One region of the Promicromonospora sp. NPDC060204 genome, then DNA from elsewhere that is predicted to be linked to it. Evidence: riboswitches for the same ligand, from Rfam matches in the RefSeq annotation. Region 1 holds a riboswitch; the other holds the start of a gene.

The links. A riboswitch is a leader RNA that binds a small molecule or an ion and turns the genes downstream of it on or off. The one in region 1 is predicted to bind FMN.
Region 2: another riboswitch for FMN. It lies ahead of ribD (bifunctional diaminohydroxyphosphoribosylaminopyrimidine deaminase/5-amino-6-(5-phosphoribosylamino)uracil reductase RibD); the one in region 1 lies ahead of pnuC (nicotinamide riboside transporter PnuC).

The regions. Positions count from the first base shown of each region.
Region 1 is NZ_JBHWZO010000022.1:19,067-25,165, forward strand. It holds gene ACFWEJ_RS05085 (Gfo/Idh/MocA family protein) at 1-900, opposite strand, end outside; gene pnuC (nicotinamide riboside transporter PnuC) at 920-1,606, opposite strand; FMN riboswitch at 1,721-1,856, opposite strand; gene ACFWEJ_RS05095 (helix-turn-helix domain-containing protein) at 1,939-2,688, opposite strand; gene ACFWEJ_RS05100 (hypothetical protein) at 2,699-2,956, opposite strand; gene ACFWEJ_RS05105 (DsbA family protein) at 2,981-3,598, shown strand; gene ACFWEJ_RS05110 (LLM class F420-dependent oxidoreductase) at 3,637-4,566, shown strand; gene ACFWEJ_RS05115 (serine aminopeptidase domain-containing protein) at 4,694-5,554, shown strand; gene ACFWEJ_RS05120 (uracil-xanthine permease family protein) at 5,621-6,099, shown strand, end outside.
Region 2 is NZ_JBHWZO010000136.1:1,547-7,645, forward strand. It holds gene ribH (6,7-dimethyl-8-ribityllumazine synthase) at 1-305, opposite strand, end outside; gene ribA (GTP cyclohydrolase II) at 302-1,795, opposite strand; gene ACFWEJ_RS17330 (riboflavin synthase) at 1,792-2,436, opposite strand; gene ribD (bifunctional diaminohydroxyphosphoribosylaminopyrimidine deaminase/5-amino-6-(5-phosphoribosylamino)uracil reductase RibD) at 2,436-3,650, opposite strand; FMN riboswitch at 3,772-3,908, opposite strand; gene ACFWEJ_RS17340 (DUF2306 domain-containing protein) at 3,995-4,726, opposite strand; gene rpe (ribulose-phosphate 3-epimerase) at 4,980-5,642, opposite strand; gene ACFWEJ_RS17350 (DUF1761 domain-containing protein) at 5,748-6,099, shown strand, end outside.

The DNA of each region.
Region 1 (6,099 bases):
CCACTCGCCGTCGAGGGTGTACCCGCGCAGGAACAGGCCCTCGTGGCTGCCGGCGCCGCCCGCGGCCACCCGCTCCAGCGTGGAGTGCCGCGGCTGTCCGTCGGCACCGATCGTGCGGACGACGTCGTCGCGCAGCTCGCCCCGCTCGCCGCGCACCAGCAGCGCGGGGGAGCGCACCCAGGAGCGGTACTGGACGTCGTCGAACTCGTAGGTGCCGAGACGGTCGCCGTAGTCCAGCCACGCGGTCGCGTGCACCGTGTCGACCAGGGTGAGGTCGTCCGGGTCGTCCGCCCGGCTCGGGCTCGGCAGCACCCGGCGGGCGTCGCGCCGGGCGGTGATCTCGACGTCCTCGAAGCCGGCGCCCAGGGCGCGGCGCAGCACGCTGAGGCCGTGGTAGTCGTGCGCGACGGCGACGTGGGCGTCGGTCACGGCGCCGAGCAGGCCGGACGCCGCGACCGCGAGCTGGGCCTCGATCAGCGGCTCCAGGTGGTACTGCTCGGCCACGTGCACGCAGGCGCCGTCGTCCACGAGCCGCTGCAGCGCGGTCAGCTCCTCGACCGTGCCGGCTGCCGGCGTCTCCGTGAGCACAGGGACGCCGGCGGCGGCCAGGTCGCGGATCACCGGCTGGGCCGCGCCCGCGGGGAGGGTCAGCAGCACCAGGTCCGGGGCGCCGCCGTCGAGCAGCTCCCGCACGGTGGCAAAGGCCGGGGCGGGCAGCCCCGGCAGCCCGGCGGCCGGCAGGCCGCGGACCGCCAGTGCCTCGCGGTCCGCCGCGTTGCGGGTGGCGATCCCGGCCACCTCGAAGCGGTCCGGCAGGGCGTGCAGCACCCGCAGCATGGTGCGGGCGCGAAAGCCCGAGCCGACGATCCCGATCCTGGCCGTGCGCTCCTGTGCGTTCACGAGCGCCGACGGTACGCGATCAGGCGGTCGCGACCGCCGTGCGGTCCGGGCCGGCGTTCTCCCGGCGGCTGATGCGCCACCACGCGAAGAAGCCGAACAGCGTGAACGCGCCGTAGATCACGTACATCATCGCGGTGGCCCAGTACCCGGCGGAGAAGAGCAGCGGGACGCCCACGAGGTCGACGGCCACCCAGATCAGCCAGAACTCGACCCAGCCCTTGGCCATGCCGTAGGTGGCGAGCACCGAGCCGGTGAAGATCCAGGCGTCGGCCCACACCGGCTCGTACGAGCCGAGGGCGCGGAAGAGGGGGGTCAGGAGTAGGGTCCCGGCGAGCATCCCGGTCACGAGGCCGATCCGGACCCGCCACGAGGCCCAGCGCGGATGCACCGCGACCGTGCCGGCGCCGCCGGAGCGCTGGGTCTGCCGCCAGCGGTACCAGCCGTAGATCGAGACCGCGATGAACATGATCTGGCGGGCGGCCTGGCCGAGCATGTCCGCCCGGCCCGTCTCGCCGAACCAGGAGCCCATGAAGACGGTGAAGAGCAAGATGTTGCCGACGATGCCCACCGGCCACGCCCACACCTTGCGGCGCAGGCCGCCCAGTGCGGAGGTCAGGCCGAACAGGTTGCCGATGACCTCGCGCCAGTAGATCTGCTGGTCGCCGACCAGGAACGTCGCGTCGTAGGCGGCGCGGAACCAGTCCATGTCTCTTCCCTCTTCCGAAGTCCGCACACGGGACTCCGGGGTGAGGGCCGGCGCGCCACGAGGGCGCCGACGACGGTGCGGTGCCGGGGCCCCGAGGGGTCGACGGCGCGCGCCGCACGTGCTTCCTCCCATCCGGACTTTCACCGTCGGTCCTGGAGTTCCACCAGGTCAACCGGGTTCTCCCGAAGGAGCACCCGGGTCGCGGACTATTACCGCCGGCTCGGAATTTCACCGACCCCGGAGCACGTGTGCAACTGCTGCTGCACGATGTCTAGCGGAACACAGGATGCCACGGCGGCATTCCCGGCCGGAAGCGCCGCAGGCCCCGGGTGTCAGACGAGCGCGTCGCGGACGGCGCGGGCCACCTCGTCGGGCCCGGCCACGCCCTCGACGACGGTGACGACGACGCGGCGGGTGACCGGGGTGCCGTCGTCGGCCAGGGGGCTGGCGGCGGTGCCGAGCACGGCGGCCCGGCGCAGGTCGGCGAAGGCCTCCTCCAGCTCGGGCCGCAGCTCGAGCGACGGCGTGCGCAGCCAGCGCCGCAGGATCGCGTTGTGCACCGCGACCACCGAGGCCGCGAACGCGATCGACGCCGTGGAGGCGGAGCGCTCGGGCGGCAGGGTGTCGCGCAGGTAGTGCGTGAACGCCCGCTCGTAGCGGTGCGTGGTGATGAGCTCGCGGTCGCGCAGGGCCGGGACCTGCTGCAGCAGCGCGTACCGGGCCAGGGAGGTCTCGCGCTGGCCCACGTGGTGGTCGAACACCATGCGCGCCGCGCGGCACACCTCGAGGTACGGGTCGACGTCGGGGTCCCAGGCGCGCCCCAGGTCGTGGCCGGACTCCTCGCTCGCCCGCGCGTCGGGGCGGGTCGCGGCCAGCATGACCACCACCTCCTCGAGCAGCAGCTCGTGGTCCGCGAAGACCACGTCCTCCTTCGAGCGGAACCGGCGGAAGAACGTCGCGCGGCTCACCTTCGCGGCGTCGGCGATCTCCTCGACGGTGGTTCCCTCGTACCCCTGTCGAGTGAACAGGTCCACCGCGGCGTCGACTGCCTGCGCGTGCGTGTGGGTACGGACGGCGGTCATGCCAGGCAGGCTACCGCGTGCTCCCCGGGCGCCGTGAAGAGTCTTTGAGCGAAGAATGCGGTTCATGATGCGAATTTTCCCGTTTGCCGGAGATCTTCCCTGACTGCAGTCTGCGCAGGTAGCGCACCTCGCGCACGGCCATCAGCAGGCCGAGAACACCGGGTACGGCGGACCACGGGTGACCGAGGAGCACGCCCACCAGACACACCAGAAAGATCACCCCGCCGGCCACGACGGTGGCGAGGCTTCCCCATCGGATCCCGGTCACGCGGTTGAGCGTAGTCTGCTGCGCGTGACCGAGACCGCAGCCCGTCCCGTCGTCGACGTCTACGTCGACCCCATGTGCCCCTTCGCCTGGATCACGTCGCGCTGGGCCCTCGAGGTGGCCCAGATCCGCGACGTCGAGCTCACCTTCAAGCTGATGAGCCTCTACCTGCTCAACAAGGACCGGGACATCCCGGACGACTACCGGGCCCGCATCGAGCGCTCCCGGGGCATCGGCCGCATCGCCGCGGCCGTGCAGACCGACCACGGCCCCGAGGCCTTCTCAGCCTTCTACACCGCCGCCGGGACGCGCATCCACAACCAGCAGGACAAGGCCTTCGACGACGTGGCCGTCGCGGCGCTCGCCGAGGCCGGCCTGCCCGCCGCGCTCGCGGAGGCGGGCACCTCGGAGGACTACGACGAGGAGCTCGCCGCGTCCCACGAGGCCGGCATGAAGCCCGTCGGGGACGACGTCGGCACGCCCACGATCCACGTCGACGGCGTCGCGTTCTTCGGCCCGGTGCTCACGCGTATCCCGCGCGGCGAGGAGGCGGGCGCGCTGTTCGACGCCTCCGTGACGCTGGCGCGCTACCCGTACTTCTACGAGATCAAGCGGTCGCGCACCACCGACCCCCAGTTCGACTGACCACCACCGGCACCAGACCCACCGGCACCAGAGGAAACATGACTCTCGACCTGCGTATCTTCATCGAGCCCCAGCAGGGCGCCAGCTACGACGACCAGCTCGCCGTCGCGCGCGCGACCGAGGAGCTCGGGTTCAGCGCGTTCTTCCGCTCCGACCACTACCTCGCCATGGGCGACAGCGACGGCCTGCCCGGCCCCACCGACTCCTGGATCACGCTCGCCGGCCTCGCCCGCGAGACGTCCACGGTGCGGCTCGGCACGCTCGTCTCCTCGGCGACGTTCCGGCACCCGGGCGTGCTGGCCATCCAGGTGGCGCAGGTGGACCAGATGTCCGGCGGCCGCGTGGAGCTGGGCCTCGGCACCGGCTGGTTCGCCGCCGAGCACGCCGCGTACGGCATCCCGTTCCCCGAGAAGCGGTTCGGCATCCTGGAGGAGCAGCTCGCCGTCGTCACCGGGCTGTGGGGCACGCCCGTGGGCGAGAAGTTCTCCTTCTCGGGCGAGCACTACCAGGTCACCGACTCGCCGGCGCTGCCGAAGCCCGCGCAGGCGAAGATCCCGGTGCTCGTCGGGGGCGGCGGCCCGCGCCGCACGCCCGCGCTCGCCGCGCGGTACGGCGACGAGTACAACCAGTCCTTCCCGGAGATCAGCGCGATCGGCCCGCGGATCAAGGTGGTCGAGAAGGCGCTGTCCGACGCCGGGCGGGAGCCCGGCTCGATCGTCCAGTCGGTGGCGCTCGTCGCCGCGATCGGCCAGGACGAGGCCGAGTTCACCCGCCGCGCCGCCGCGATCGGGCGCGAGCCCGGCGAGCTGCGCGAGCACGGCATCGCCGGCACCGTCGCCGAGGCCGCGGACCGGCTCAAGGCCCTGGAGGCCGAGGGCGTCCAGCGCGTCTACCTGCAGGTGCTCGACCTGGCGGACCTCGACCACCTCGACCTGGTGGCGCGCGAGGTGCGGCCGCAGCTCGGCTGACGCCGCCCCGCCTGGCTCCCGGGCCGCCCCGCCACCGCGGGGCGGCCTGTCTGCTTCCGCAGGCCGTCGCGGTGAATGTTCCCTAGGGTCGTCCCAGCCGCTCCCTGCGACGCACCCAGGAGAAGTCATGCAGAGCTTTTCTCGTGCCGCCCGTGCTTCCCTGGCGGCCACGGCGCTCGTCGCCGGGATGTTCGTCGTCGGACCCGCCGCCTCCGCCGTCGACGGCTTCCGGCGGGGGCCGGACCCGACCGAGGCGAGCGTCGAGGCGCCGCTGGGCCCGTTCGACGTCGGCGTCGCCGTCATCTCCCGGGCCGCCGCCGTCGGGTTCGGCGGCGGCACCGTCTACTACCCGACCGACACCTCCGAGGGCACGTTCGGCGCGGTCGCCGTCTCGCCGGGCTACACGGGCACGCAGGCGAGCATCGCGTGGCTCGGCCCGCGGCTGGCCTCGCAGGGCTTCGTCGTGGTGACCATCGACACGTTCACCGGCGGCGACTCGCCCGCGAGCCGCGGCGACCAGCTCCTCGCCGCGCTGGACCAGCTGCGGGGCACCGAGGTTGCCGACCGGATCGACCCCGCGCGGCTCGCCGTGATGGGCCACTCGATGGGCGGCGGCGGCAGCCTGGAGGCGGCCAAGGACCGGCCGACGCTGCGCGCCGTCGTGCCGCTCACGCCGTGGAACGTGGACAAGACGTTTCCCGAGGTCAGCGCGCCCACCCTGGTGGTAGGGGCCGAGCGCGACACGGTCGCCCGGGTGCGCCTGCACGCCGAGCCGATGTACGAGTCGCTCCCGGGCGGCGGCGACAAGGCCTACCTGGAGCTGCGCGGCGCGGCGCACGACGCGCCGAACTTCCCCGACCCGACCATCGCCCGGTACGCCATCTCGTGGCTCAAGCTTTACGTGGACGACGACGAGCGCTACGCCCGGTTCCTCTGCCCCGCCCCGGAGCCGGACGAGCAGATCAGCGAGTACCGCAGCACCTGCTGACCCGGCCGCACCCGTTGACCTATAGGATCCGCGCGACAATCCCGTTGCGAGATCAAGGACAACACAATGCGACTCGGCTGGAAGCTGCACGGTGACGGTGCCCGCATCGCACCCGGAGAGGTGGTCGCCCCCCACGAGCGGCTGAGCTGGCCACGGACCGTCGGGATCGGCCTGCAGCACATCGTCGCGATGTTCGGCGCCACCTTCCTGGTGCCGGTCCTGACCAAGTTCGACCCGGCGACCACGCTGTTCTTCTCGGCGATCGGCACCATCGCCTTCCTGCTCATCACGGGCAACAGGCTGCCGAGCTACCTGGGGTCGAGCTTCGCGTTCATCGCGCCGATCACCGCGGCCACGGCGTCGGGCGGGCAGTCCGTCGCCGTCGGCGGCATCCTCGCCACCGGCCTGCTCCTGGCCCTCGTCGGCGTGGTGGTGCACTTCGCGGGAGCGCGCTGGATCCAGCTCATCATGCCGCCCGTGGTCACCGGTGTGATCGTGGCGCTCATCGGGCTCAACCTGGCGCCGGTGGCGTGGAGCAACTTCCA
Region 2 (6,099 bases), on a different contig from region 1:
CCCGACGTCGCCGCCGAGCACACGTACTCGAAGTGCGGCGTTCCCCCGCGGATCACGACGCCCAGCGCGACGACGGCGTCCGCGGCCGGTCCCCCGCCCACGCCGGCCGCCCGCGCCGCGGCCACCGGCAGCTCGAACGAGCCGGGAACCCGCAGCTCCGTCCACTCGGCGCCCGACGCCGCCAGGGCTCGCCGCGCGCCGGCCAGCAGGCCGTCCATCACCTGCTCGTGCCAGCTCGCCGCGATCACCACGACCCGCAGCCCCGTACCGTCGACCGTCACCTTCGGTGCTCCTGCCCCGCTCATGCGCATGCTCCTTCGTGCTCGTGCTCGCTCTGGTCCTCGTTCTGGTTCTGGTGCTCGTTCTCGTACTGGCGCTCGCTCTGGCCCGCATGGTCGTTCGTGTAGTGCCCCATCACCAGCCGCTTGGTCTCCAGGTAGCGGTGGTTGTGCACGCCGTGCCCCACCACCAGCCCGCGCCGCCCGACGACGTCCGTGCCCGCCGCGCGCAGGCCCGTCACCTTCTCCGGGTTGTTGGTCAGGAGAGTCACCCCGTCCAGGCCGAGGTCCGCGAGGATCGCCGACGCCGCGCCGTACTCGCGCGCGTCCACCGGCAGCCCGAGCTCGACGTTGGCCTCCACGGTGTCCAGCCCGGCGTCCTGCAGCGCGTACGCCTGGATCTTGGCCGCGAGACCGATCCCGCGGCCCTCGTGCCCGCGCAGGTACACGACGGCGCCGCCCTCGGCGGCCACCGCCCGCAGCGAGGCCTCGAGCTGCGGGCCGCAGTCGCAGCGCAGGGAGCCCAGGCCGTCGCCCGTGAGGCACTCGGAGTGCACCCGCACCAGCGGGGCCGCAGTCGCCGTAGCCGCAGCCGGGGCCACCGGCATCAGGGCCAGGTGCTCCGCGCCCGAACGCAGGTCGCGGTACGCCACCACCCGGAAGTCGCCGTACTGGGTCGGCAGGGCGGCCTCCGCGACCCGTTCCACCCAGGGGTCCGTGCGACGTCCGCCACCCGGAACACCTGAGATCGGCGTGCGCGGCTCCGCGGTGCCGAGCTCCGCGGCCGCGGCCGACGGAACATCGTGCTCCCGCCGCCACGCGACCAGGTCGGCGACCGTCAGCACCACGAGCCCGTACTCCCGCGCCAGCGCCTGCGCCTCGGGCAGGCGCATCATGGCGCCGTCGTCCCGGACCAGCTCGGCGATGGCGCCCACCTCGCCGAGGTCGGGACCCGCATCCGTCGTCCTGCCCGCCAGCCGCACCAGGTCCACCGCGGCCTCGGTGTGCCCCGCCCGCTCCAGCACACCGCCGGGGCGGGCCCGCAGCGGCAGCACGTGCCCGGGCCGGATCAGGTCGCGCGCGCCCGAACCCGGGTCACCGAGGACCCGCAGCGTCAGCGCCCGGTCCGCGGCGGAGATGCCCGTCGACACCCCCACGGCGTCGACCGACACCGTGTAGGCCGTGCCGCGCGGGTCCTCGCTGCGCTCCACCATCAGCGGGAGCTCCAGGGCGTCGGCCCGGTGCGCCGGCATGGGCGCGCAGAGATAGCCCGACGAGTGCCGCACGGTCCACGCCACCCACTCCGCCGTCGCGACGCCGGCGGCCAGCACGGCGTCCACCTCGTTCTCCCGGCCGGCGTCGTCCGCGACCAGCACGGGCCGCCCGGCAGCAAGCTCGGCGAGAGCGCGCTCCACGAGTCCCGTGGTCACAGCCTCTGTGGTCGCAGCGGTCGTGCCAAGCGCGTCCGCGGCATCCGCTTCCGTGGCCGCGCGGTCCGCCGCCCGCACGCCGGTCATCGCGCGATCCCGTTCGCCATGAGGCGTTCGACGTACTTCGCGAGCACGTCGACCTCCACGTTGACGGAGTCCCCCGGGACCAGCCGGCCCAGCGTGGTGGCGGCGAGCGTGGTCGGGATGAGCGAGACGCCGAACCCGTCGTCCGACACCCACGTCACCGTGAGCGAGACCCCCGACAGCGCCACGGAGCCCTTCTCCGCGACGTACCGGGTCAGGGCGGCGGGGGCGGAGAACTCCAGGTCGTCCCAGCGCGGGCCGGGCGTGCGCCGCACGAGCACGGCCACGCCGTCCACGTGCCCCTGGACCACGTGCCCACCCAGGCGGCCGTTCGCCGGCAGCGCCCGCTCCAGGTTGACCCGGGCGCCGGGCACCAGGCCGCCGAGCGACGTCCGCCGCAGCGTCTCGGGCATCACCTCGGCCACGAACGCGCCGTCGGCCACGGAGGTGACGGTCAGGCACACGCCGTCGACGGCGATCGAGTCGCCGGGACGGGCGTCGGACGTGGCGAGCGGCCCCGCGACGGTCAGGACGGCGTCGGGCGCGACGGCGTCCGTGCCGGACGTGGCGTCGGCGCCGGCCGGGCCGTCGGGGCGGACGAGCGCGACGACGGAGCCGAGCTCCTCGACGATTCCGGTGAACATCAGATCTCCTCCTGGGTGCGCCGGCCGGGGCGGCCGTCCTGAGCGGAAAGGGCTGCGGTGTGGTCTGCTGCGGTGTTGTCTGCTGCGGTGTTGTCTGCCGCGGTGTGGTCTGCTGCGGTGTTGTCTGCTGCGGTGTTGTCTTCAGCGGACTGGTCTTGCGGGGGCTGGGCCTCAGCAGGCTTGAGCCGGCGCGCGACCAGCAGCACGTCGTCGCCGAGCCGGGTCACGTCGTCGGTCGCGAAGCGCGCGGCCTCGCCGATCGTGGTCACGCCGAGGTCGCCGACGGCGGTGGCGCCCGCGCCGAGCAGCACCGGGGCGACGTGGGCGTGCAGCTCGTCGACGAGGTCCGCGGCCAGCAGCGCCGTGGCCAGCGTGGGGCCGCCCTCCACGAGCAGGTGGCGCACCTCCCGGCCGCCGAGCTCGCGCAGCGCGGCGTCGAGGTCGTGGGTGGGCAGGTGCAGCAGCGGACCGCCGGGCCCGCGCAGGCGGGCGTCGTCGGGCACCTCGCGACGGCCGAGGACCACGCGGAGCGGCTGGTGCTCGAAGAGGCTGCCGTCGGCCCGGCGGGCGGTCAGCGACGGGTCGTCGACGAGGGCGGTGCCCGAGCCGACGGCGATCGCGTCGACCTGCGCGCGGACCGTGTGGGCGTGCGCGCGGGCCCGGTCGCCGGTGATCCAGCGGCTGGTCCCGTCCACGGCGGCGACCCGGCCGTCCAGACTGGTGGCGAGCTTGAGGGTCACGTAGGGACGGCCGGTGCGGACGGCGTGCAGCCAGGGGCGCAGCAGCTCCTCGCCGTCGTCGGAGAGGAGGCCGACGGACACCGGGACGCCCGCGTCCCGGAGCCTGGTCGCGCCGCCCGTCGCGACGGGGTTCGGGTCCCCGACCGCCACGTGCACCGCGGCGACGCCCGCATCGATCAGGGCGTCCGCGCAGGGGCCGGTGCGGCCGTGGTGCGCGCAGGGCTCCAGGGTCACGACCGCCGTCGTGCCGCGCGGGTCCACACCGCGGGACCGGGCGTCCGCCAGGGCGGCGGCCTCGGCGTGCGGGGTGCCGGCGCCGCGGTGGTAACCCTCCGCGACGGTGCCGCCGTCGGGGTCCAGGAGCACACAGCCGACGCGCGGGTTGGGCCCGTACGCCGGGCCCAGCCGCGCCAGCGCGAGGGCGCGGCGCATCGCGGCCTGGAGACCGTCCGGTCCGATCGGTGCCTGATTCATGCCGTCCTCCCCGAGCGTCGGCGCTCCGGGGCTGGACGACGGGTACGCGAGTCAGGAGCCCGAAGGCCCTGCTCGCGCGCACGACGTCACGACGTAGCACGCCCCAGGGGACGGCTCCGCCGCACGTGCTTCCTCCCATCCGGACTTTCACCGTCGGTCCTGGAGTTCCACCAGGTCAACCGGCCCGTCCTTGCGGACGGACGCGGGTCGCGGACTGTAACCGCCGGCTCGGAATTACACCGACCCCGGAGCACGTGTGTGCGTACTGCTGCTCGCCAGCATGCCACAGGTCGCGTCGCGTGCGGCCATGGTCTGCGTCACACGCGCTCCCGTCACGCGCCCCGTCATCTGTGCTCCCGGAGCCGGCGCCGGTGGATCACCCACTCGGCCACCGCGATGTTGATCACCCAGCCGGCGGTCAGCCCGATCGAGTTGGTCACGGGGTCCAGGCTCCCCGTGACCAGCACGAGGGGCCCGAGCAGCAGCCCCTGGGTCCCGGCGCCCATGGCCAGCGCGTACGCGCGCGTCATCCACGCGGAGTGGGTGGCGTAGTCGCGGCGCAGGGCCGCCCGGACCCCCAGCGCGATCGCCGCCAGCATGGTGGTGCCCACGAGGTAGCGCATGCCGTTGACCACGACCGTGTCCTTGACCGGCAGGTCGTAGAACGCCGTCATCCAGAGCCCGGTCAGGGCGACGCCGACGCCAGCCGGGGCGAGCACCCGCCCGGCCCACCGGTGCCAGCGGCGGCGGCGCAGGGCCGGCACGAACTGGAACGCGCCCAGCATGCTGTAGACGGTCACGCACACGATGTGCACGACGACGGGCAGCGACTGGGTCACGAACCGCGCGTTCTCCTCGGTCAGCACCGGGTCGGAGGCGAGCTCCGCGAGCCGCGCGGAGCCGCCGAGCGCCGGGATCACCGACAGGAGCAGCAGTCCCGCAGGAACGAGCCAGGTGTGGCGCCGGGCGCGCCTGGACGGCGTCTCGAACGTCGTCTGGGATGCGGTCCCGGCTGCGGTCTCAGGGACTGCTGCCGCCTCGGATGCTGCGTCAGGTGCCGCGTCGGGTGTCGTCATGTACCGAGCATCCCGGCCTCGCTGTGCGAGGTCATCGGCCCACGGACCGGTCTTCCGACCGGCCGAAAGTAGGGCCGCCCTCCCCCACCGGGGCGGTGCGACGCGCGCGGACCGGTGCGGGCAACCCAACGCGCTTGGCACACTATTTCCAACCAAGAGACGAGCGTTGAGTGCTGGGTATTTGCGCTCCTGAGGCAGGAAAACGCACGAATACCCAGCACTCAACGGCCGGGTCGGCCGGGGGCGGCCGGGGTCAGTGGGTGTGCTTGGTCGCCAGCTCGCGGAGCGTCGCGATCTCCGCCGGGATGTCCTCGGCTCCGTACACCGCGGAGCCCGCCACGAAGACGTTCGCGCCGGCGTCGGCCGCACGCTCGATCGTGTCCCGGGACACTCCCCCGTCGACCTGGATCCACACGTCCAGCCCGGACTCGCTCACGGCCTGCCGCGCCCGCCGGATCTTGGGCAGCGTGCCCTCGATGAACGACTGCCCGCCGAACCCCGGCTCGACCGTCATCACGAGGATCATGTCGATCTCGGCCAGCAGGTCGAGGAACGGCTCCACCGGCGTGGCCGGACGCAGCGCCACCCCGGCGCGCGCGCCGAGCCGGTGCAGCTCCCGGGCCAGGCGGACGGGTGCCTGCGCGGCCTCCGCGTGGAAGGTGACCGACGCCGCCCCCGCCTCCGCGAACGCCGGCGCCCACCGGTCCGGGTTCTCGATCATGAGGTGGGCGTCGAGCGGGATCGGCGACACCTTGGCGAGCCGCTCGAAGATCGGCAGCCCCAGCGTCAGGTTGGGCACGAAATGGTTGTCCATGACGTCGACGTGCGCGTAGTCCGCGGAGGCGATCCGGCCGAGGTCGCGCTCGAGGTTCGCGAAGTCGGCGGACAGGATGCTGGGGGCGATGAGTGCTGCCATGATGCCAGCGTAGGGCCCGGTTCTCCGGGCCACCGAACGCGCCGCCGCATCCTGGCGCCGCACCTCGCCACCCAACCAGTCCGCATGGAGCGACCGGGAGCACCGATGATCCCCGACGTGAACTACTGGGCCGTGATCGTGGCCACGCTGTCCACGCTCGTCGTGGGCTCGGTCTGGTACACCCCCCGCGTGTTCGGCACCCGCTGGATGCGGCTGGCGAAGGTCGATCCCGAAGCCGCTCGGGCCGCAGGGATCTGGCCCATCGTCGTGACGGTGATCGTCAGCTTCCTGACGGCGTGGGTACTGGCCGGCGCCGTCTACATCTCGTGGGTCTTCTACGAGGGGAGCTTCTTCACGGCGTCGGTCGTGACGGCCGTGCTGCTCTGGGTCGGCTTCACCGCGGCCCGCTTCATCACCCACGACGCCTTCGAGGGCCGTCCGCCGCAGCTCACCACCC